DNA from 2 places in the Caulobacter sp. DWR1-3-2b1 genome. Region 1 is predicted to be linked to the other one. Evidence: predicted binding sites of a transcription regulator. Region 1 holds the regulator's gene; the other holds the start of a gene.
The links. Region 1 encodes LexA, which represses DNA repair genes until DNA is damaged. Its sites were predicted from a motif close to ATGTTCNCNANNTGTTCT; they were not measured.
Positions count from the first base shown of each region.

Region 1 (11,256 bases):
CGGCGTTGAGGGTGGTCGGATCGGCTAGGGTGATGGTCGCGACGCCGTCCTCGGCGGTCAGGCGGATTTTTTCATAGTCCATGGCGTCCTCCCAAGGCTTGGCGCTCTTGGTGAGTAGCTAGGCGCCGCTAACCCTGGGGAAGGCCAGAAGGTTTTTCGTACGAAAACGCCGCCGTTTGCGAAAACGGCGGCGCTCGATAGTCTTGAAACCAAAAGCCTAGGCGGCGTTGGCCGAAGCCGGCTTGCCCTCGGCGGAGCTGACCTTGTTGCGGCCACCGCGTTTGGAAGCGTAGAGCGCAGCGTCGGCGCGTTCCATCAGCGAGTGGCTGCTTTCGGCCTTGGCGCGCTCAGCGAAACCAGACGAGATGGTGATCGTGCCCAGGTCTTCATTTGTCGAGCGACGCTTGAGCATGCGCGATGATACCTCGACGCGGATCTCTTCCAGGCAACCGGCGACGATGGCCGAGGATTCTCTGGGGAAGATCATCGCGAACTCTTCGCCGCCGTAGCGGGCGGCGAAGCGGGGCATGGCGGCGACGCGCCCGATGACCGAAGCGACGTAACGAATGACCTGGTCGCCCGTCTGGTGGCCCCAAGTGTCGTTGAAGCCCTTGAAATGGTCGATGTCCAGCACAGCTAGGCAGAGGCTGGTGCCGGCCTCGTCGCCTTCCGAGCAGGCGCGGTCCAGCTCTTCGTCGAAGGCCTTGCGGTTGGCGAGATTGGTCAGGCCGTCGGTCGTCGCGTCGCGGCGAACCTGCTCAAGGTGTTCGCGCAGGCGATCAACCTCGGCGGTCGATTCGGCCAGGCGGGTTTCCAGCGACTGGTTTTCCTTGTGAACGCGGCGGGTGGCCTGAGCCAGGTTGGTGACAACCGACTTGATGGTGGCGACGTCGGCGTCCGCGCCGAGATCTTTTGTGACACCGTCCAGCTGTTTTCCGAAGGCGGCGTTGGTCTTCTGGGCGTTCTGGATGGCCTTGGAAACCGATTCCAGTTCCTTGCTCAGCAGGTCGCCGGCGTCGCGAATCTGTTCGTTCAGCTTGGCCTTGGGCAGGTACGCCGCGGCCAGTTCCTCGCTGACCATTTCGGTCATCGGTTCGCCGAGCGAGATCAGCCGAGTGAGTTCGCGCGCCAGCGCGCCTTCAGGATCGGCGACATAGTGCGTCCAGAGTTCGAAATTCAGCGCAGTGGGCCAAACCTGATGGCGCTCCATCAGTTCCAGAGCGCGCTTGGCGATCTTGTAGGCCTCGGGGCCGCGCAGCGTGGTTTCGACGTCCGACATCTTTTCTTCCCCCGCCGGCGTGTTCTCGTAGCGAGAATGCCGACCGCTTGGAGAAACACTCTAGCCCGGAGAGTTCGAACGAGGCGTTAAGAGCGAACAAGGTTCTCTTGCGCTTCGCTTCTCGGCCGATCATTGTGAACAGTGATAAGATGAGCCCCGCAGCGGGCCGCCGGGGAGGATCGCGACCATGAACGCAACCACGAATCTGACGCTCGACGCCCACAAGTTCGAGATGAATCACGTGCTTGAATGCCAGAAGGCGGCGCATTTGCGCGATGGACCTTGGTCCGCCGGCCAACGCATCGAGCGTCTGAACCGCTGCATCGATCTGCTGGTCGGCCATCAGGCCGAGATCGCAAAAACCATCAGTACCGATTTTGGGTCTCGCTCGCCTGAAGCCACCGCATTGACCGACGTGGCCGGCTCCATCGGGCCGTTGAAGTTCGCGCGCGACAATCTGACCAAGTGGATGAAGCCGCAGAAGCGCAAGACGACGCCGGCCATCCTGGGCCTGTTCGGCGCCAAGGCCAGCGTGCAGTATCAGCCCAAGGGCGTGGTCGGAGTGATCAGTCCCTGGAACTTCCCGGTCAACCTGACTTTCGCGCCCCTGGCCGGCATTCTCGCGGCCGGCAATCGGGCGATGATCAAGCCGTCCGAATTCACACCGGCGACGTCTGATCTGATGAAGGCGATGTTCGCCAAGGCTTTCACCGAAGAAGAGGTCGCGGTGTTCGTCGGCGGCGCCGAGGCTGGACAGGCTTTCTCGGGCCTGGCCTTCGACCACCTGGTCTTCACGGGAGCAACCTCAGTGGCCAGGCACGTGATGCGTGCGGCGGCCGAAAACCTAGTGCCCGTGACGCTGGAACTAGGCGGCAAGAGCCCGGTCATCCTGTCGCGCGGAGCCGACATGGCCACCGCCGCCGCCCGGATCATGAACGGCAAGACCCTGAACGCCGGCCAGATCTGCCTGGCGCCAGACTATGTCTTCGCGCCGGCCGATCAGGTCGACAGCTTCGTGGCCGAGGCCAAGGCCGCCGTCGGCCGCTATTTTCCGACCCTGAAGGACAATCCCGACTACACCGCCGTGGTCGCTCAGCGCCACTTCGACCGGATCACCGGCTATGTCGAGGATGCCCGCGCCAAGGGCGCCACGATCATCGAGATCAATCCGGCCAGCGAAGATTTGTCGCAGCAGCCGCATCGCAAGATCGCCCCGACCCTGATCCTCAATCCCACCGACGACATGGCAGTGATGCGTGAGGAAATCTTCGGCCCGGTGCTGCCGGTGAAGACCTATCAGCGGGTCGAGGAGGCCGTGGATTACATCAACGCCCACGACCGGCCGCTGGCGCTCTACTGGTTTGGAACCGACGAGGCCGAGAAGGACCGGGTGCTGGAGCGCACCACCAGCGGCGGGGTTACGGTCAATGACGTGATCTTTCACGTCGCCCAGGAAGAGCTGCCGTTCGGCGGCATTGGACCGGCCGGCATGGGCGCCTATCATGGATATGACGGCTTCCTGGAGTTCAGCCACAGGAAGGCTGTGTTTCAGCAGCTGAAGAAAGACATCGCGCCGATGCTGGGCCTGCGGCCGCCCTATGGCGAGGGCATCCGCAAGTATCTGGCAGGTCAGATCAAGCGCTGATCAGAACCGAGGCGATGGCGGTTCAGCGTCCCATCGCCCAGGGATCCAGCGGCTGCCGCGCCTCATGGCGAACGAGCCCGTAATACCCCGCGAGCCAGACGATGATCCCGGTGATCAGCGCGCCGAAGAAACCGATCGGCGTGGCGAACCAAATGGTCAGCATCGTCAGGCCGGTTGCCAGGCCGAGCATCGACCAGCGCAGCAGCATGTTGAACGCGTGGAAAGTGCGCTCGTGGGCTAAAAGGTCCCGTGAGATTTCAGGGTCGTTCCCGAATTGCATGCCAAAGACCTTCGAGGGGCTCGGATCGGCCACGGCGTCGCGTGAACGGCGCCCCGGCCAGAGCCGAGAACGCCGCTATCATGCACTTTTTTCAAAGGAATGGCAAAGCTTTGGTGCCGCCGTCCCTATCAGTCGTCGGAAGAGACCTTGGGGAGGCGGGGCGGGGCGCGCATCAGGAAGGCCGGTGTGTCGGAGCCGAAGCCCACGACCCGGCGGTCGTCTTCGTCTTCACGACCACGAACCGGCTGAACGCCGCGCACGGGCGAAGCCGGGCGGGCTTCGCGTTCAAGAGGAGTTGCACGCTCGGGCGCGGCGGCTCGCTCGGGGCGGCTCCGGTCACGACCGCGTTCGCGCGGAGCTTCGGATTCGACTTCGGGAGCGGCTTCGACGCGTTCTGGGCGCGGACCGCCTTCCGAGCGACCACGACCACGGTCGCGACTGCGCTCACGCGCCGGAGGCGCTGCGGTTTCTGCTTCAACTTCGACCTGGACAACGGCCTCGGCCGCTTCCGGCCCGGCGGCGCGTTCGGGACGATCAGCGCGGGGGCTACGTTCGCGAGGCTTGCGCTCGCTACGGCTGCGGGCGGGACGATCTCCGCGGGCTTCCACAGGCGCGACTTCGACCGCACCTTCGACAGGAACGACGGCTCCGACCGGAGCAGCCTCGGCGTCGCGGGTCCGAGCGCCGCGACCACCACGGGCCGAACGTTCGCCGACTTCGCGCTCACCGCCACGATCACGGCTGGGCGCGCCACGGCCGCCGCGCTTCTTGTCGCCGTCGCGATGGACGGTAACGGCCTGCGAGTAGTCGAGGTCAAGCTTCTCTTCGTCGGGCGTCGAGCCGATCAGCTTGACGACCTTGTCGAAGCCCTTGTCGTCGCCCGGCGTCACCAGCATGTAGGTGATGCCCGAACGACCGGCCCGGCCGGTGCGACCAATGCGGTGCACATAGTCATCGGCATGGTGCGGGACGTCATAGTTGAAAACGTGGCTGACGGCCGGGATGTCCAGGCCGCGCGCGGCGACGTCGGAGGCCACCAGGATCTTCAGCGAGCCGTCGCGAAAGGCCGCGAGGGTCTTCATGCGCTGGCTCTGGTCCAGATCGCCGTGGATGGCTGCAGCGTCGAAGCCGTGCGAGCGCAGCGACTTGGCGACCACATCGACCTCGGTCTTGCGGTTGCAGAACACGATGCCGGTTTCGATCTGGGCCTTCTCGATCAAAGCCCGTAAAGCAAGTCGCTTGGCCTTGGGATCGGAGGAGGGGACCTTCACCAGCAGCTGGGTGATGTTGACGTTGGTCGTCGCCGGACGTGTCGCCTCGATCCGCACGGGATCCTTGAGGAACTGCTTGGTCAGGCGGGTGATTTCCGGCGGCATGGTCGCCGAGAAGAACAGGGTCTGCTTCTTGGGCGGCGTCATCTTGAAGATGCGCTCGATGTCCGGGATGAAGCCCATGTCCAGCATTCGGTCGGCTTCGTCGACGACCAGGAACTGCACGCCGGTCATCAGCAGCTTGCCGCGCTCGAAATGGTCGAGCAGGCGGCCGGGGGTGGCGATCAGGACGTCGACGCCGCGATCAAGCTTCTTTTCCTGATCGCCGAACGACACGCCGCCGATCAGCAGCGCCCAGGAGAGCTTGGTGCCCTTGGCATATTTCTCGAAGCTGGAGGCGACCTGGTCGGCCAACTCGCGGGTCGGGGCGATGACCAGCGCGCGCGGCATGCGCGCCTTGGCGCGACCCGTCATCAGCTTGTCGATCAGGGGCAGGGTGAAAGCGGCGGTCTTGCCGGTGCCCGTCTGGGCGATGCCCAGAACGTCCTGGCCGGCGAGGGCCACCGGGATGGCGGCGGCCTGAATGGGGGTGGCCGTGGTGTAGCCGGTGTCTGCGACCGCTTGGAGGGTCGTGGGCGAAAGCCCGAGTTCGGAAAATTCTGTCATATCAATCTGGCTGAATTCAGAGCCGCCCGTGTTTGGGCGAACGGGCGGCGCGGATTCGCCTGACCTGCTCCGAAGCTGGGGATAAATAGGCGGAACCCCCGGAAAGTCAATCTCGACGAAGACTGTTTGGCGGCCGGCGTCACTGGCGCGAAGCCTTCGTAAGCTCTATATCCGCCCGACACATGACCATCGATCACGACTCCCGCCTTCGGCGGCTTCGCTTCCGCGCCTGGCATCGCGGCTTTCGGGAGGCGGACCTCATTCTGGGGCCGTTCGCGGACAACCATGGCCAGAACCTGACGTCGGAACAGTTCGACACCCTCGAAACTTTGCTCGATCAACCCGATCGCGAAATCTACGCCTGGATCGTTGGGCAGGAAGCCACGCCGGCGGAATTCGAGACTGATGTGCTGGCGATGATTCGCGAATTCCGCTTCGAGGCCCATGCCGTTCGCCCGGTCGGCGACGGCGCTTAAGAGAGTTTCATGGCCTACGACGCCAAGCAGATCGCCAAGGCCGCAGGCGGCCTGACCCTGGCCGGCGCGCCCGAGGGCTTCGACGCCCTGGTGATGGCTGACATCGCCCGCGCGCGGGGCGGTCTAACCGCCTTCGTGGCCCGGGACACGGCGCGGGCCAACGCTTTTATCGACGCCCTAAAGTTCTTCGCGCCCGAGATCGATGCGGTGCCGTTCCCTTCGTGGGACTGCCTGCCCTATGACCGGGTCGGACCCTCGGCCGGCGTCGCCGCCCAGCGTATGGCCACCCTGTCTCGACTGGCCAGGGGCCTGGGTACGACCGAGCCGGCCCTCCTGGTTATCGCGGCGCCGGCCCTGCTGCAGCGCGTGCCCGACAAGACCGTCCTGATGCGGGCCAGCTATTCGGCCAAGGTCGGCGGCAGCGTCGATATCAAGGACCTGGAGCGCTACTTCGCGGTCAACGGCTATGTTCGCGCCTCCACCGTGTCGGAGAAGGGCGAATTCGCGATCCGGGGCGGCGTCATCGACGTCTATCCTTCGGCCGCCGAGGAGCCTGTGCGCCTGGATCTGTTCGGCGACACGCTGGAGAGCATCCGCGCCTTCGATCCCGAGACCCAGCGCTCGACCAGGCAGCTGAAGGAAGTCGATCTCCTGCCGGTCAGCGAGGCCCTGCTGGACGCCGAAGGCATTTCGCGCTTCCGCCGGGGCTATGTGGCCACCTTCGGCGCGCCGGGCGACGATGCGCTCTACGCCACGGTCAGCGAGGGCGGTCGCCGCGCAGGTCTGGAGCACTGGTTGCCGCTGTTCTACGAGCGGATGGCCACCCTGTTCGACTATCTGCCCGACGGCTCGCTGGTCGGGATCGATCACCAAGCCTCGGAAGCGCGTGACGAGCGCCTGTCGATGATCGAAGACGCCTATCAGGCCCGGGCCAGCGCCGACCGGAAGTCGGCCTATCGCCCACTGGAGCCCCGCGCGCTCTATCTGACGGCGGAAGAGTGGGAAGAGGCTCTAGGCGATCGCCCGCATCGCCGGTTCACGCCGTTCCAGCCTCAGGGCCTGGACGTGGTGGACATGGGGGCCAAGCTGGGCCGGGTGTTCGCCGCCGAGCGGGCCCAGGACAGCGTCAATCTGTTCGAGGCTACCGCGGCCCATGCCAGCGATCTGGCGAGCAGCGGCAAGCGCGTGCTTTTCGCCTCATGGTCAGAGGGCTCGTCCGAGCGCCTGGGGACCATGCTGGCAGACCATGGCCTGACGAAAATCACCCATGCCGGCTATTGGCAGGCGGCCAAGGCCAATGATCCTAAGACCCCCCAGCGCGTGGTCCTGCCGCTGGACCACGGCTTCGAGACCGAAAATCTCGCGGTTATCTCCGAGACCGACATACTAGGCGACCGCCTGGCCCGGCCGCGCAAGAAGCGCCGCGCCGCCAACTTCCTGGCCGAGGCCAGCGCCCTGACGCAAGGCGACCTCGTTGTCCACATCGACCACGGTATCGGCCGCTATGAGGGCCTGAAAACCCTCGACGTCCAGGGCGCGCCGCACGACTGCCTGGACCTGCTGTACGCCGGTGAGAGCAAGCTCTACCTGCCGGTCGAGAACATCGACCTGCTGACCCGCTATGGAACCGACGGTGAGAACGTCCAGCTGGACAAGCTGGGCGGAGCCGCCTGGCAGAGCCGCAAGTCCAAGGCCAAGGAGCGCCTGCGGGTCATGGCCGAGGGCCTGATCCAGATCGCCGCCGCCCGCCAGTTGAAATCGGTGGAAGAGACCGATCCACCGCATGGCGTGTTCGACGAGTTCTGCGCCCGCTTCCCCTATGAAGAGACCGACGACCAGCTATCGGCCATCGCCGACGTGCTGAGCGACCTGGGTTCGGGCAGACCGATGGACCGCCTGATCTGCGGTGACGTCGGTTTTGGCAAAACCGAAGTCGCCCTGCGCGCCGCCTTCGTGGTGGCGATGAGCGGCAAGCAGGTGGCTCTTGTCTGCCCCACCACCTTGCTGGCCCGCCAGCACTACAAGACCTTCAAGGACCGCTTCCAGGGCTGGCCGGTCGAGATCACTCGACTGTCTCGTCTGGTCACCGGCAAGGAAGCCGCCGAGACCCGGGAGGGCCTGGCGAATGGTCAGCTGGAGATCGTGGTCGGCACCCACGCGGTGCTGTCCAAGCAGGTCTCGTTCAAGGACCTCGGTTTGGTGATCGTCGACGAGGAGCAGCACTTCGGGGTCAAGCACAAGGAGAAGCTGAAAGAGCTTCGCGCCGACGTGCATATGCTGACCCTGACCGCGACGCCGATCCCGCGCACCCTTCAGATGGCGCTCAGCGGCATCCGGGAGATGTCGATCATCGCCACCCCGCCGGTCGATCGCCTGGCGGTGCGCACCTATATCAGCCCGTTCGACCCGGTGACCCTGCGCGAGGCCCTGCTGCGCGAGAAGTATCGAGGCGGCCAAGCCTACTATGTTGTGCCGCGCATCAAGGACCTGGAGGAGATCGAAAAGTTCCTTCGCACCCAGGTGCCCGAGGTCAAGTACGTGGTCGGCCACGGACAAATGGCCCCGACCCAGCTGGAAGACGTGATGACGGCCTTCTATGAGGGCCAATATGACGTGCTTCTGGCGACCACGATCGTCGAGAGCGGGCTCGACATCCCCTCGGCCAACACCCTGATCGTCCACCGCGCCGACATGTTCGGCCTGGCCCAGCTGTATCAGATCCGCGGCCGGGTCGGCCGCTCCAAGGCCCGCGCCTATGCCTATCTGACGACGCCCAACGAGAAGACCATCACCTTGTCGGCCGAGAAGCGGCTGAAGGTGCTGCAATCGCTTGATAGTCTTGGCGCGGGCTTCCAGTTGGCCAGTCACGACCTGGACCAGCGCGGCGGGGGCAACCTGCTGGGCGACGAGCAGAGCGGCCACATCAAGGAAATCGGCGTCGAGCTTTATCAGCAGATGCTGGAAGACGCCGTCGCCGAATTGCGCCAGCGCCAGGGCGCGGAGGCTTTGCTGGAGGACCGAGGCTGGTCGCCGCAGATCAATACTGGCGCGGCCGTGATGATCCCGGACGAATATGTGCCGGACCTCAATGTGCGCTTGTCGCTCTATCGCCGCCTGTCCGAGGCTGAGAAGTCGGCCGACCGCGAAGCCCTGGCCGCCGAACTGATCGACCGCTTCGGCCCGCTGCCGCCCGAGACCGATAGCCTGCTCAAGGTCGTCGCCATCAAGGGCCTGTGCCGCGAGGCCAATGTGGCCAAGATCGATGTGGGACCCAAGGGCGCCGTGGCCAGCTTCCGCAACGATACTTACGCCAATCCGCTGGGCCTGATGCAGTACGTCGCCAAGAACGGTCTGATCTGGAAGATCCGTCCGGATCAGAAGGTGGTGATCAAGGGCGAGTGGGACACCCCGGCTCAGCGGCTCGATGCGGCGGAGAAGATCCTGGGGCACTTGGCGCGGATCGCGAAGGAGTAGAGGCTCCGGAGCCCGCTCCCTATCTATTCTTGTCATCCCGGAAGCCTCGCAGAGGCTACACGGGACCGCAGCAAGTCCATGAGCTTGCTGCGGTCCCGACTCTCCGCTTCGCTTCGGCCGGGATGATAAGGTTTGAAATTGAAAAAGGCCGCCCCGACATCGCCGGGACGGCCTTCGATTTCGGAAAAGTCGCCGCGGCGCTAGTGATACCGCCGGATCAGCCCCACCAGCTTGCCCTGCACCTCGACCTGATCCGGACCGAAGATGCGCGTCTCGTACTTCGGGTTTGCCGCCTCCAGAGCGATCGAGCCGCCCTTCTTGCGCAGGCGCTTGAGTGTGGCTTCTTCGCCCACCAAGGCTACAACGATCTCGCCGGAATTTGCGGTGTCGCCTTTCTTGATGATGACGTAGTCGCCGTCGAGGATTCCGGCCTCAATCATCGAGTCTCCGGAAACCTCGAGTACGTAATGCTCCCCGCTGCCGAGCATCGACTCTGGCACTGGCAGGCGCTCGCGTTCGTGCTGGATGGCGTCGATGGGCGTACCGGCGGCGATCTTGCCCAGCATCGGCAATTCGCGGCTGTCATTGGCCGCCGTCGGCGCCGAGCCGCTGCTCGTCGCAGGTGGAACGCCGCCGCCTTCAACAACCTGTGGCTTGAACGTGCCGCGTCCCTTGGGCGGCGCGGCCGTGGTCGCCTGTTGCGGCAGCTTCACCACTTCCAGCGCCCGGGCCCGGTGGGCCAGACGACGGATGAAGCCGCGCTCTTCCAGCGCCGTGATCAGCCGGTGGATGCCGGACTTCGACGCGAGATCCAGCGCCTCCTTCATCTCGTCGAACGACGGCGATACGCCGCTCTCCTTGATGCGTTCGTGGATGAACATCAGCAGCTCGTGCTGCTTGCGCGTGAGCATCTCGACCTCGATGAAGACGCGGAACAAACCGCAAACCTTGTGAATGTTCTCTAGGTGTTCTTCCTTAATGTCAAGTTGACGCGCTTGCGGCGTCACAGGTCGAGCATTTGCTGGCGTGGATAGTGCCAATCAGGCCCTCGCTCGTCGAATCGGCCTTTGAGGTTGTCGCGAGATTCCCTCTCCGGTGATGGTCGCTGACAGCGACTGCAGCGTACGGAGCCTCCTGGCGGATCGCGCGTCGCTTCATGTCCGTCCCGATCCTCGAGATGACGGGATGGGCTGTTTGGAACCTCAACTGGAGAATTGTGTTTCCGGTTGAGCTTCCGTCGACTTGGCGGCGGTCAACTCAGGAGCATTTCCCATGCGTCTACTCACCCTCGTCGCCGTTGCCGCCATCGCATCAGCCGCGGTCGCCTGCTCGCCGAAGACCGAAAGCGAAACCGCCGCCGCCGCCGATCACGCTGGCGCCGCCACAGCGTCGGCCGCCAACGACGCGGCCAATAACACTGCCATCGCCGCCGACAAGACGGGCGACGCGGTCGCCACCGGCGCCGCCAATACCGCTGCAGCTGCCGACAAGGCCGCCGACGCGACCGCTGAAGGTGCTGCGACGGCGGGACGCAAGGCCGAGGCGGCTGCCGCCGCCGCCGCTAAAACCCACTAATCGCCTGATCTCCAACCGACGCGCGCCCCTGTGGCGCGCGCCGGCCAAGAGGGCGGTCCGGCAGGCGCCTATTAAGCGCGTCGGCTGCAAGCCCGCAAAAGGGCAGGCTAGGCCAGCAGCGCCCTTGTCGCGGCCGTGACGTTGGCCTGGCGCATCAAGCTCTCGCCGACAAGCATGGCTGTCGCGCCGACCGCGTCCATGCGCACCACATCCTCGGGCGTGAATATCCCGCTCTCGGTGACCAGCAAGGCGTCCTTTGGAGCCTGAGCGGCCAGGCGCTCGGTGACCGCCAGATCGACCACGAAGCTCTTCAGGTCGCGGTTGTTAATGCCCACCAGGGTGGAGCCCAGCTCACCGGCGCGGGCCATTTCGGCCTCGTCGTGGACCTCGACCAGCGCGTCCATGCCCAGGCGTTCGGCTTCGCTCATCAATTCAGCGGCCAGGACGTCGTCGATCATGGCCAGGATCACTAGGATGGCGTCGGCGCCCAAGGCGCGGCTCTCGGAGACCTGCCATGGATCGACCAAAAAGTCCTTCCGGATGCAGGGTAGGCTGACGGCGGCGCGGGCGTCGATCAGATAGGGATCGGC
Region 1 covers NZ_JAFCSZ010000010.1:48,372-59,627, reverse strand. The annotation lists gene ACP69S_RS11350 (enoyl-CoA hydratase/isomerase) at 1-82, opposite strand, end outside; gene ACP69S_RS11345 (GGDEF domain-containing protein) at 218-1,279, opposite strand; gene ACP69S_RS11340 (coniferyl aldehyde dehydrogenase) at 1,467-2,924, shown strand; gene ACP69S_RS11335 (hypothetical protein) at 2,947-3,237, opposite strand; gene ACP69S_RS11330 (DEAD/DEAH box helicase) at 3,333-5,141, opposite strand; gene ACP69S_RS11325 (succinate dehydrogenase assembly factor 2) at 5,324-5,617, shown strand; gene mfd (transcription-repair coupling factor) at 5,627-9,091, shown strand; gene lexA (transcriptional repressor LexA) at 9,292-10,002, opposite strand; gene ACP69S_RS11310 (hypothetical protein) at 10,364-10,666, shown strand; gene trpC (indole-3-glycerol phosphate synthase TrpC) at 10,774-11,256, opposite strand, start outside.

Region 2 (11,256 bases), on a different contig from region 1:
AGAAGCAGTATCCATCAGGTTTCGGTGCGGGGGATACAGAAGGGCGAGAAAATTCGAAGTCATTGATTTCGCTCAACTCCATTCCCTATCCGCAGAGGATAGAGCGCGAAGATCCTCTCCCTGAAGGGGGAGGCGGCCGTCAGGCCGGTGGGGGAAGACCGCACCAACTCAGCAGCACTTCCCCCTCCGTCGGCTTCGCCGACACCTCCCCCGCTGGGGGGAGGGTTTGTGCCCCCCCCCAAACGAAGTCGGACGCCTGGTTTGGGGTCCAGGCGTCCGGGGGATCGCGGCCTTCGTGGCGGGAAGCCACGGGCGTCAAGTATTGGCGGGGTGCGCCCGAGCTAAACGAAGGTCGCGAAACCTGTAGGGCCGCTCCTTTTCACGAGCGTTCCTGGTCCTATTCGTCGCCGTCCTCGGGACCGCCGACCAGCAGCTCTTCCTCGATCTTCTGGGAAGACTTGCGGACGGCCGCCTCGATCTCGTTGGCCAGATCCTTGTTGGCTTTCAGGAACTCGCGGACGTTGTCGCGGCCCTGACCGATGCGCTGGCTGTTGTAGGAGAACCACGAGCCGGCCTTGTCGATGACCCCGGCCTTGACGCCTAGGTCGATGATCTCGCCCAACTTGGAAATGCCCTCGCCGTACATGATGTCGAATTCGACCTCGCGGAACGGGGGGGCGACCTTGTTCTTGACCACCTTCACGCGGACATTGTTGCCGATGATCTCGTCGCGGTTCTTCACCGAGCCGGTGCGGCGAATGTCCAGGCGCACCGAAGCGTAGAACTTCAGGGCGTTGCCGCCCGTGGTAGTTTCCGGGCTGCCGTACATCACGCCGATCTTGTGACGGATCTGGTTGATGAAGATGACGATGGTGTTGGTCTTGTTGATCGAGCCGGTCAGCTTGCGCAGGGCCTGGCTCATCAGGCGGGCCTGAAGGCCAGGCAAGCTGTCGCCCATCTCGCCTTCGATTTCCGCCTTGGGCGTCAGGGCTGCGACCGAGTCGATGACGACCACGTCGACAGCGCCCGAACGCACCAGGGTGTCGGTGATTTCCAGGGCCTGTTCGCCGTTGTCAGGCTGAGAGACCAGCAGGTTGTCGAGATTGACGCCCAGCTTGAAGGCATAGCCCGGATCGAGCGCGTGTTCGGCGTCGACGAAGGCAGCGGTGCCGCCAGCCTTCTGGACCTCGGCCACCACGTGCAGGGCCAGGGTCGTCTTGCCCGAGCTTTCCGGACCATAGATCTCGATCACCCGCCCCTTGGGCAGGCCGCCGATGCCAAGGGCGATATCCAGGCCGAGCGAGCCGGTGGAGACCGACTCCATCTCGACCTTGCCCTTTTCGCCCAACTTCATCACCGAGCCCTTGCCGAACGCCCGATCGATCTGAGCGAGCGCCGCTTCGAGCGCGCGCTGCTTGTCGCCGTCTTCCTTGCCCACGAGTTTCAAAGCCGCCTGGTTCATTGGAGATGCGCCCTTATTTCATGATTCCACCCGGCCAAGCCGGGCTTCGCGTTACGCGCGCCCATCGATCGGAGAACACTCAAAGTCGTACCGGCTTTGTTCTGTGTTCGCAAGATGTTCTTTTCGACAGGCGTTTGGTGTTCCATTCTTTCCGAACAGGACGCCGGCCGTGGCCGCGCGTCTTTTTCGTTCGCAGAAACACGTCCTTAAGACCCCCGTGCGACGGTTTCGGTCGTATAGGGGAATCCGCCTTGTCGATTGATCCGCGTCGCCTTCTTGGCCTGGCGTTCGCCAGCGCCGACCTCCTTGTCGAGATTCGTGACGGCAAGATCGACATGGCCCTGGGCGCTGCCCAGCGCATTGTCGGCCAGGGCGAAGCAGCCCTGACCGGCAAGGTCTGGCGAGACCTGTTCTGGGCCGCCGATCAGAACCTGATGGACGCCCTCCTGTCCTGCGCCGACGACGGCGCCCGGCGGGGGCCGGTGGTGGTTCGCCTGGCCGGACCTGTGGAACGCCATGTCAGCGTGATGATGCGCGCCCTGCCGGAGAACGAGGGTCGCATATCCTGCGCCCTGACCTCCAGCCAGGCGCCAATCCCGGCCGTCGGCCCCGAGGGCCTGCACCCGCGCAACTCATTCGAAGACATCGCCAAGGGCCTGTTTGAGGCGGCGCGGGTCACCGGCCTCGAGCTGGAACTGGCCATGATCGAATTCGCCGGCCTCGGCGACCGACGCGGCGCCCTGCCCTCCGCCGAAGCCGAGATGCTTGACTCTCAGGTGGCTGGCGCGGTGCGCGCCGAGTCCCACGGCGGCGCGGCGGCCACGCGACTGTCGAGCGACCGCTTTGCCATTTTGCGCGCCAAGGACGACAACACCGAGGCCCTGACCCGACGCCTCAGCCATATGCTGGCGTTGGAAACCACCGCCCATGTCGTGTCGCTGGAGGTCGGAACCGCTTCGGCCCGCGCCATGCGCGCGCTGCGCTACGCCATGGACGACTTTCTGCGCGAAGGCCTGAAAGACGCGCCGCCGATGAACCTGTCCGAGGCGATGAACCGCTCGGTCAAGCGCACCCTGGCCCGCGCAGGCGCCCTCGGTGTCGCCGTAACCCAGCGCCGGTTCAATCTGGCCTTTCAGCCCGTCGTCAATCTGGCGACCGGCCTGGCGCACCACCACGAGGCGCTGGTGCGTTTCGAGGACGGCGTCAGCCCGTTCGCCCTGATCCGCATGGCCGAGGAGTTCGATCTGATCGAGGAACTCGATCACGCCATCGTCGAGCAGGCCGTCAAGCGCCTGGTGCAGGATCGGTCTGGCGAACTGAAGCTGGCGGTCAATGTCTCGGGCCGGACCATCGTCAACGAGAGCTTCGTCGACAACGTCTCTCGCATTCTGGCCAGGTTCGACCAAGCCAAGGGTCGCCTGATCTTCGAGATCACCGAGAGCGCCGCGGTCGACGACCTGCCGCGCGCCAATCGCCACATCCAGGCGCTGCGGAGCCTTGGATCGCTGGTCTGCCTGGACGACTTTGGCGCGGGGGCCGCCTCGTTCGCCTATCTGCAGGAACTCGACCTCGACATCGTCAAGATCGACGGCCGCTATGTCCGGGAACTGGCCGGCAACGGTCGCGACGGCGTCATGGTGCGACGCCTGGTCGAGATGTGCCGCGACCTGAAGATCCGCACGGTCGCCGAAATGGTCGAGACCGTCGAGGTCGAGGACGTGGTGCGCGCCGCCGGCGTCGACTTCGCCCAAGGGTGGCTGTTTGGCCGTCCGGCGGACCAGCCGCAACCGGCCCTCAAGCCCGCCAGCCCGGTCAAGCCCGCGGCGCGCCGCGCCGGGGCGTCGGAGAGCTGGGGCTAGGCCCCAACTCTCCTGCTCGTCCTGTAGGTTACTTGCCGGCCTTCTTGGTCGCGATGTAGTTGTCGACCACGGTTTCCAGCACGGTCAGCGGGGTCATGCCCGACAGCAGGCCCGCGTCGTGGAACTGGCGGATGTCGAACTTCTTGCCAAGCGCCTTCCTGGCCTTCTCGCGCGCACGCAGCCAGACGATCTTGCCGATCATGTAGCTGCAGGCCTGGCCCGGCCACACGCAGTAGCGCTCGATCTCGGTGATCGCGCCGCTTTCCTCGTCGCCCATGGTCTCGGCCATGTACTTGACGGCCTGTTCGCGGCTCCACTTCTTGTGGTGCATGCCGCTGTCGACGACCAGGCGCACGGCGCGGAACAGTGCGTCGTGCAGCATGCCGATGTGGCCGCGCGGATCGGTTTTGTAGATGCCCATCTCGACGGCCAGCTCTTCCGAATAGAGCGCCCAGCCCTCGGCATAGCCGGAGAAACCGATCACCTTGCGGATCAGCGGCAGGCCCTGCGCCTCGTTCGAGAGGGTCAGCTGCAGGTGGTGGCCGGGAACGCCTTCATGCACCGTCAGGGTGGTGAGGGTGTATTTGGCCTGTTCCTTGGTGTCGCGCAGGTTGATCCAGTAGATCCCCGGGCGCTTGCCGTCGAGCGAAGGCGAATTGTAGTAACCGCCCGGCGCGCCGGCCTCGATGGCCTTGGGCACACGGCGAATTTCCAGCGGGGCCTTGGGCAGTTGACCGAAATAGGCCGGCAACTGCTTTTCGATCCACTTGGCCTTGACGTTCAGGTCAGCGATCAGCTGTTCCTTGGCCGCGTCGGTATTCTCGTAGATGTCCTTGCCCAGCTCGGCCATGCGCTCGCCGACCGTGCCCTTGGACATGCCCATGATCTTGAAGATCTTGTCGGCCTGGGCCTCGATCGACTTGACCATGTCCAGACCCAGCTGATGGATCTCGTCGGGGGTCAGGGTTGAGGTCGTGTAGTTCTTCAGCGAAGTGGCGTAGTAGTCGCCGCCGTTCTTCAGGCGCCATACGCCGGCGTCATGGGTGGCCTTGGGCCGCACGCTTTCCAGCAGGGCGATCTGGCGCTTCAGGGCGGGCAGGACCGAGTTGAGATAGACCTTGGTCGCCTCGCCGGCCCAGTCGCCTTCGATCTTCTTTTCCGTGGTGCGCCGCACGATCGACTTGATCAACGGCGCCTCGGCCGTGGGCGTGTCGGCGAAGGACTTCATCTGGATCAGGGCCTTGTCGATCACGAAGTCCGGCGGGATAACGCCGTCGGCGTAGTCGCGCTTGGCGATCAGGGTTTCCTGGTCCATCAGACGGGCAAAGCCTTCCATCCGCTGCAGGTAAGCGTCGGCGTCGGCCTTGGTTTCGATGGCGTGTTGGGTGTCGAGGAAGTCTGGCATCTGCTGGTAGCTGCCCGTCAGCTGCGACAGCACATAGGGTGCGCCCGAACCGCCGCCGGCATAGGTGAACTTGCTGCCTTCGTCCTGCACCGCCAGGGTGAACTCGACGGTGTCGTAATTGACGGCGTCCATGCCTGACATCGACTTGCGGTCGATGGCGCGCAGGGCCTTCAGCTGTTCGCGGGTCTGGGCGGCGCCGGCGGCGATCGCCTCGAACGAGCGGTCGCTGAGCATGCCCTTGGTCCAGGCCAGGTCGCCCTTGTCCAGGCCCAGGCTGGTGGTCAGCTCCGGCGCCTGGCGCATCAGCTTGGCCATCGCGTCGTCGAACAGGGCGTTCATCTTGGCCACTTCGCCATTGGCGGGCGCGGCGGCCTGGGCGAAGGCGAGCGACGGTGCCGAAGCGGCGAAGCCGGCGGCGACGGTCGAGAACAGCATCTGACGACGATTTTGCAAGGCGAGACCCCTAAAGAACGTTTTGTTGGGCGAATGCGTAGGCCCAGAGCCCGATGCCCGTAAATTAATTTCTGTTAATGCGCGGTCTGGCCAAGCCGCTGACGTCGAAAAAGTCAGTCGCCGCGATCCAGGGTCACATAGAGCTCGCTCTCGATCACCCACTGGCCGATGACCTTTTTCCAGACGGCCAGATAGGTCCCCGACTGGTCCGCCGCGCCCTTCCAGGAGCCGACCCAGCGTCCCTGCTCGGCGGCGCGCAGGCCGGCGCTGTCGAGCTCGACGCTCTGGCCGGTGCGGACATAGGCGATGAAGTTCGGATCGCGGAACTGGCCGTCAAAGGCGGCGATCACCTCGGCCGCGCCCATCAGCAGCGAGCCGTCGCCGGCGATCAGCCGGACCTGCGGGTCGAAGAACGGCGTCAGCCGCGCGGCGGTCTTCCCGGCGATCAGCTTGTTGGTCAGCTTGCGGCGGGCGGCGATGGCGTCTTGAGGCGTGGTCATGGGCTAGGTCTCGCAAAACGGCTTCGGCGGTGTAGCGTGTCGGCTCACCGCGCCGCAAACAGAGTCGCCATGTCGTCGTACCCGCCCGTGATCGTCACTGAACGTCTGACCCTGAAAGCCTCGGAGGTGTCCGACTTCGAAGACAGCGTCGCCATGTGGTCGGACCCCATCGTCACCCAGTTCGTCGGCGGTCGCCCCTCGACGCCGGAGGAGAGCTGGGCGCGGCTGCTGCGCTCGCGCGGCCTGTGGCCGCTGCTGGGCTATGGCTATTGGGCGGTGCGCGAGACGGCGACGGGCCGGTATGTCGGCGAGGTCGGCTTTGCCGACTTCCACCGCGAGATCGAGCCCAGCTTCTTCGGCCAGCCGGAGATGGGCTGGGTGCTCGCGGCCTGGTCGCACGGCCAGGGCTTTGGAACTGAGGCAGTGACGGCGGGCCTAGCCTGGATTGACCAGACCCTGGCCCCGCCACGCGTGCCCTGCATCATCGATCCAGGCAACGCCGCGTCCCTGGCCCTGGCCCGCAAGACCGGCTTCAAGGTCGTGACCCACACATCCTACAAAGACGCGCCGATCATGCTGCTGGAGCGAACACCCTAGACCGGGTGAACCCAGCCGTAAGGGTCGGCCGTGCGCCCACGCTGGATGCCGATCAGGGCGTTGCGCAGCTGCTCGGTCGTCTCGCCCTCGGCGCCGTTGCCGATGGTGAAATCGCCAGAGGTGGTGCGCACTGTGCCGATACCCGTCAGCACCGCGGCGGTGCCGCAGGCGAAGACCTCGCGCAGCCGGCCGCTGGCGGCGTCGGCGCGCCACTGATCCAGCGAATAGGGCTCCTCGCGCACTTCTATACCCTGGTCGCGGGCCAGGGTGATGATCGAGTTGCGGGTGATGCCGGGCAGGATGGTGCCGCCCAGCGGCGGGGTGATCAGGCCGCCGTCGTCCATCCGGAAGAAGACGTTCATGCCGCCCAGTTCCTCGACCCAGCGGCGCTCGACCGCGTCGAGGAACACCACCTGGTCGCAGCCGTGGGCGATGGCCTCGGACTGGGCCAGCAGGCTGGCGGCGTAGTTGCCGCCGCACTTGGCCGCGCCCGTGCCGCCCATGGCCGCGCGGGTATAGGTCTCCGAGACCCAGACCGAGATCGCTGAGGCCTTGTTCTTGAAATAGGCCCCGACCGGCGAGGCCAGAACCACGAACAGGTATTCGCTCGCCGGCTTGACGCCCAGGAACACCTCGGTGGCGAACATGAAGGGCCGCAGATAGAGGCTGCCCTCGCCTTCCGGGATCCACTCGCGGTCGATGTCGATCAGCTTTTCGACGGCTTCGACGAACAGGGCCTCAGGCAGCTCGGCCATGGCCATGCGGCGGGCCGAGTCCTGGAAGCGGCGGGCGTTTTCCTCGGGCCGGAACAGGGCCGTGCCGCCGTCCGCCGTGCGATAGGCCTTCATGCCCTCGAAGATTTCCTGGGCGTAGTGCAGCACCGAGGAGGCCGGATCCATCGGGATGGGACCGCGCGGCTCGACCTTGGCGTCATGCCAGCCGGCGGCCTGGGAATAGCGGATGGTGACCATGTGGTCGGTGAACACCCGGCCAAAGCCCGGATCGGCCAGAAGCGCGGCGCGCTGCTCGGCGGAGGTCGGCTTGGGATGCGTAACGTGCGCGAACGAAGAGGTGGCGGCTGAGGTCATGTGGCGCTTGGCTCTCGCTCGAGAAGATCGGTCGCGGCGCGAGCACGCCACAACGGTGGAATGGATATGGCTGATGCTTCGCGTCAAGGGCCACGGACGCAAAGACCGCATCCTCCCTCAGGTTCGCAAGCCCTCGGGGCTAGATATCGCCGCCGACGTTCGACGCCAAGCCTGGCGCGCGGGCGACATGGATGCCGCATTCGGTCTTGTCCTGACCGGCCCAACGACCGGCGCGGACGTCATCGCCGGCTTCGGCGGGCTTGGTGCAGGGCCAGCAGCCGACCGACGGGAAGCCCTGGGCCACCAGCGGATGGGCCGGCAGGTCGTATTCGGCGATATAGGCGTCAAGCTCGGCCTTGGACCAGTTGGCCAGTGGGTTGAACTTGATCTTGCCGTCGGCCTCCTCGACCACCGCCAAACGCAGGCGGTCGCCGCCGTGGAAGCGCTTGCGGCCGGTGATCCAGCCGTCGAAACCGCCCAAGGCGCGGTCCAGCGGCAACACCTTGCGGATGTGGCAGCAACCGTCGATATCGGTGCGCCACAGGTCCGATTTGGGGTCGTTGATGGCCAGATCGGCAAAGGCCGGGCGCAGGTCACGCACGTCGGTCAGGCCCAGCTGGGCGGCCAATTGCTTGCGGTAGTCCAGGGTCTGGCCAAACAGCATGCCGGTGTCGAGGAACAGCACGCTGATCTTGGGCGACACCCGCGAGGCCAGGTGCAGCAGCACGGCCGACTCCGCCCCGAAGGACGAAACCAGGGCCAGCTTGTCGCCAAAGGTCTCGAAGGCCTTGCGCACGATGGTCAGCGGATGGGCGTCGCGCAGCTCGGCGTCCAGCCGAGCTGCCAGGCCCATCGTACCAGACAGGGGCGTAGCATCGGTCTGGTCGTAGGCCATCACCCATTCCCCCTTTGAAGAACTGGTCTTTCCTCGAACGCCACCGGGCGGTCGTCGGCGGCGCGTTGATAGACGTGGCGGAAGCGGTTGGCGGCCTTGTTCCAGACCTCCGGCGTGACATCGTCCAGCGGCTCGAAGGCGTCGAAACCGCAGCGGACCATGAAGCCGGCCTGCTCCTGCAGCACGTCGCCGACCGCTCGCACTTCGCCCTCGTAATTAAACCGCTCGCGCAGAAGACGGGCCGAGGTATAGGCGCGGCCGTCGCGGTATTTCGGGAAGGCCAGGGCCACCACGGGGATGCGCGGCAGATCATAGGCCAGGGCCTCGATTTCCTCGTTGGGCTCGATGCGCACGCCGACGCGGCGGCTGTTCGAGGACAGCAGGGCGTCGCCCTCAGCCTGGAAGCGGGTCAGGGACAGGATCACGTCGCCCGTCTCGGGGATCGCGTCCTCGTCTGCCAGATTGACGAAGCTGTCGTCGGCGAAGGCGGCGGCGCCGTTATCGAGCTTAATCAGCCTGGGCATAGACAGCCTCCTTGAAGGGCTCGAGGCCGACGCGGCGATAGGTGTCGAGGAAGCGCTCCTCGCCCGTGCGAATGCCCAGATAGGCCTCGACCAGGGTGTCGATAGCGCCGGCGACGCGGTGGGCGGGCAGCGCGGGACCCAGGATCTTGCCGATGCTGGCGTCTTCCGCGCCCGAGCCGCCGAGCGAGAGCTGGTAGAATTCCTCGCCCTTCTTATCGACGCCCAGGATGCCGATGTGGGCCACATGGTGGTGACCGCAGGCGTTGATGCAGCCGCTGATCTTGATCTTCAGCTCGCCGACCTTCTCGGCGTGGTCCTCATCGGCGAACTTGGCGGCGATGTTCTGGGCGACCCCGATGGCGCGGGCATTGGCCAAGGCGCAATAGTCCAGACCCGGGCAGGCGATGATGTCGCTGGCCAGATCGATATTGGCGGTGGCGAGACCGGCCGAGGCCAGGGCCGCGTGCACGGCCGGAACATCATCCAGCTTCACATGCGGCAGCACCATGTTCTGGGCGTGGGTGACCCGCACATCGTTCAGGCCGTACTTTTCGGCGAGATCGGCGATCAGCTCCAGCTGCTCGGCCGTGGCGTCGCCCGGCGTCTGGCCCTGGGCCTTCAGCGAGATCTCGACGATGGCGTAGCCGGGCTTCTTGTGCGGCTTGATGTTGTTGCGGGCAAAGCGTTGCAGGGCCGGGCTGGCGAGGCGGGCCGCCTCGAAGGCGTCCGACACGGCCGGCAGGGTCTCGAACGGGGTCTGGGCGAAAGCGCCGCGGATGCGGGCCAGTTCGTGGTCGGGCAGGTCGGCGCGGGCGCCGTCGATCTTGGCCCACTCTTCTTCCACCTGACGGCCAAACTCTTCGGCGCCCAGGGCGGCGACCAGGATCTTGATGCGGGCCTTGTAGATGTTGTCGCGGCGGCCGTGGCGGTTGTAGACGCGCAGGACGGCTTCGAGATAGCTAAGCAGGCGGCCGACGGGCAGATGCTCCTTGATGGTCGGGCCGACATAGGGGGTGCGCCCCTGGCCGCCGCCGACGATCACCTCAAAGCCCAGCGAACCGTCGCGCGCGCGACGCAGCATCAGGCCGATATCGTGCACCTTGGCCGCCGTACGATCGACCACCGAGCCGGTGATGGCGATCTTGAACTTGCGCGGCAGGTAGCTGAATTCCGGGTGCAGGGTCGACCACTGGCGGATCACTTCGGACCACACGCGTGGGTCGTCGATCTCGTCGGCAATGGCGCCGGCATAGGGGTCGGAGGTGGTGTTGCGAATGCAGTTGCCGCTGGTCTGGATGGCGTGCAGGTCGACCTGGGCCAGGGCGTCGAGGATGTCCGGCGCGTCCTTCAGCTTCACCCAGTTGAACTGGATGTTCTGACGCGTGGTCATGTGCCCGTAGCCCTTGTCATAGGTGCGGGCGATCCAGGCCAGGCGGCGCACCTGGGCGGCGTTCAGCGAGCCATAGGGAACGGCGACCCGCAGCATGTAGGCGTGCAGTTGCAGATAAAGGCCGTTCATCAGCCGCAGCGGCTTGAACTGGTCCTCGGTCATTTCGCCGGCCAGGCGGCGCTGGACCTGGCCGCGAAATTCGTTGGAGCGGTCGGTCAGGAACTCGCGGTCGATGATGTCGTACTGGTACATCGCTTACTTCCTGCGGATCAGATCGACACGGCCGGTCGAGCGGGCCGCGCCAGCCGCATGGCGCAAAGCGTCGATGGATTCGCCGCCGTCAGCCTGCTTGCCGTGGGTGGGTTCGTTGGTGGGGCCAAGCGCCCGGATACGCTCGCGATAGCTGATCGGGGCCCACAAGCCTTCCGATTGCGTCAGGTCGATCGGATAGACGTCGACCACCACGGTGGGCTGGCCCTTGCCGGTGGCGACGACGGCCTCGACGGCCGCGTCGTCATTGTCGAACAGCTGGGCGTCGCCGAAGGCCTCGACCCACTGGCCGGACTTCCAGAACACGACCTCGCCGTCGAGCAGGCGGTTGGCGGTGATGGCTTTCATGAGCGCGAGCTCCGCTCGAACAGGGGATTGGAAACGGTCAGGTCCGAGGTCGCGAGAGCGACATCGGCCATCGCCATGGCCTCGCCGACCATCAGCAGCGCGGGGCCTTTCAAGCCCTCGGCGGCGATGGCCAGACCGGCCAGGGTAGTGAGGATGCGACGCTCGTCGACGCGGCTGGCGTTCTCGACGATCAGGGCCGGGGTCGAAGGCGCGCGACCGGCGGCGGTCAGGCGCTCGGCGATCAGGCCGGCGGTCGAGACGCCCATATAGACTATCACAGTCTGATTCGGACGAGCCAGCGAGGCCCAGTCCAGATCAGGGTCGCCGTGAGCGGCGTGGCCAGTGACGAAAGTGACGGCCTGCGCGCTACCGCGATGGGTCAGGGGCGCGCCGGCGCCGGCCGAGGCGGCCAGGGCGGCGGTGATCCCGGGGACCACATGGCAAACGACGCCGGCCTCGCGGCAG
Region 2 covers NZ_JAFCSZ010000001.1:291,468-302,723, forward strand. The annotation lists gene recA (recombinase RecA) at 398-1,462, opposite strand; gene ACP69S_RS01500 (EAL domain-containing protein) at 1,714-3,321, shown strand; gene ACP69S_RS01505 (DUF885 domain-containing protein) at 3,350-5,179, opposite strand; gene ACP69S_RS01510 (DUF4440 domain-containing protein) at 5,293-5,679, opposite strand; gene ACP69S_RS01515 (GNAT family N-acetyltransferase) at 5,749-6,276, shown strand; gene ACP69S_RS01520 (branched-chain amino acid aminotransferase) at 6,273-7,364, opposite strand; gene ACP69S_RS01525 (phosphoadenylyl-sulfate reductase) at 7,504-8,259, opposite strand; gene ACP69S_RS01530 (DUF934 domain-containing protein) at 8,259-8,783, opposite strand; gene ACP69S_RS01535 (nitrite/sulfite reductase) at 8,767-10,425, opposite strand; gene ACP69S_RS01540 (DUF2849 domain-containing protein) at 10,429-10,791, opposite strand; gene cobA (uroporphyrinogen-III C-methyltransferase) at 10,788-11,256, opposite strand, start outside.
Region 2: the regulator LexA is predicted to act here: its motif matches at 1,566-1,583, upstream of recA (recombinase RecA).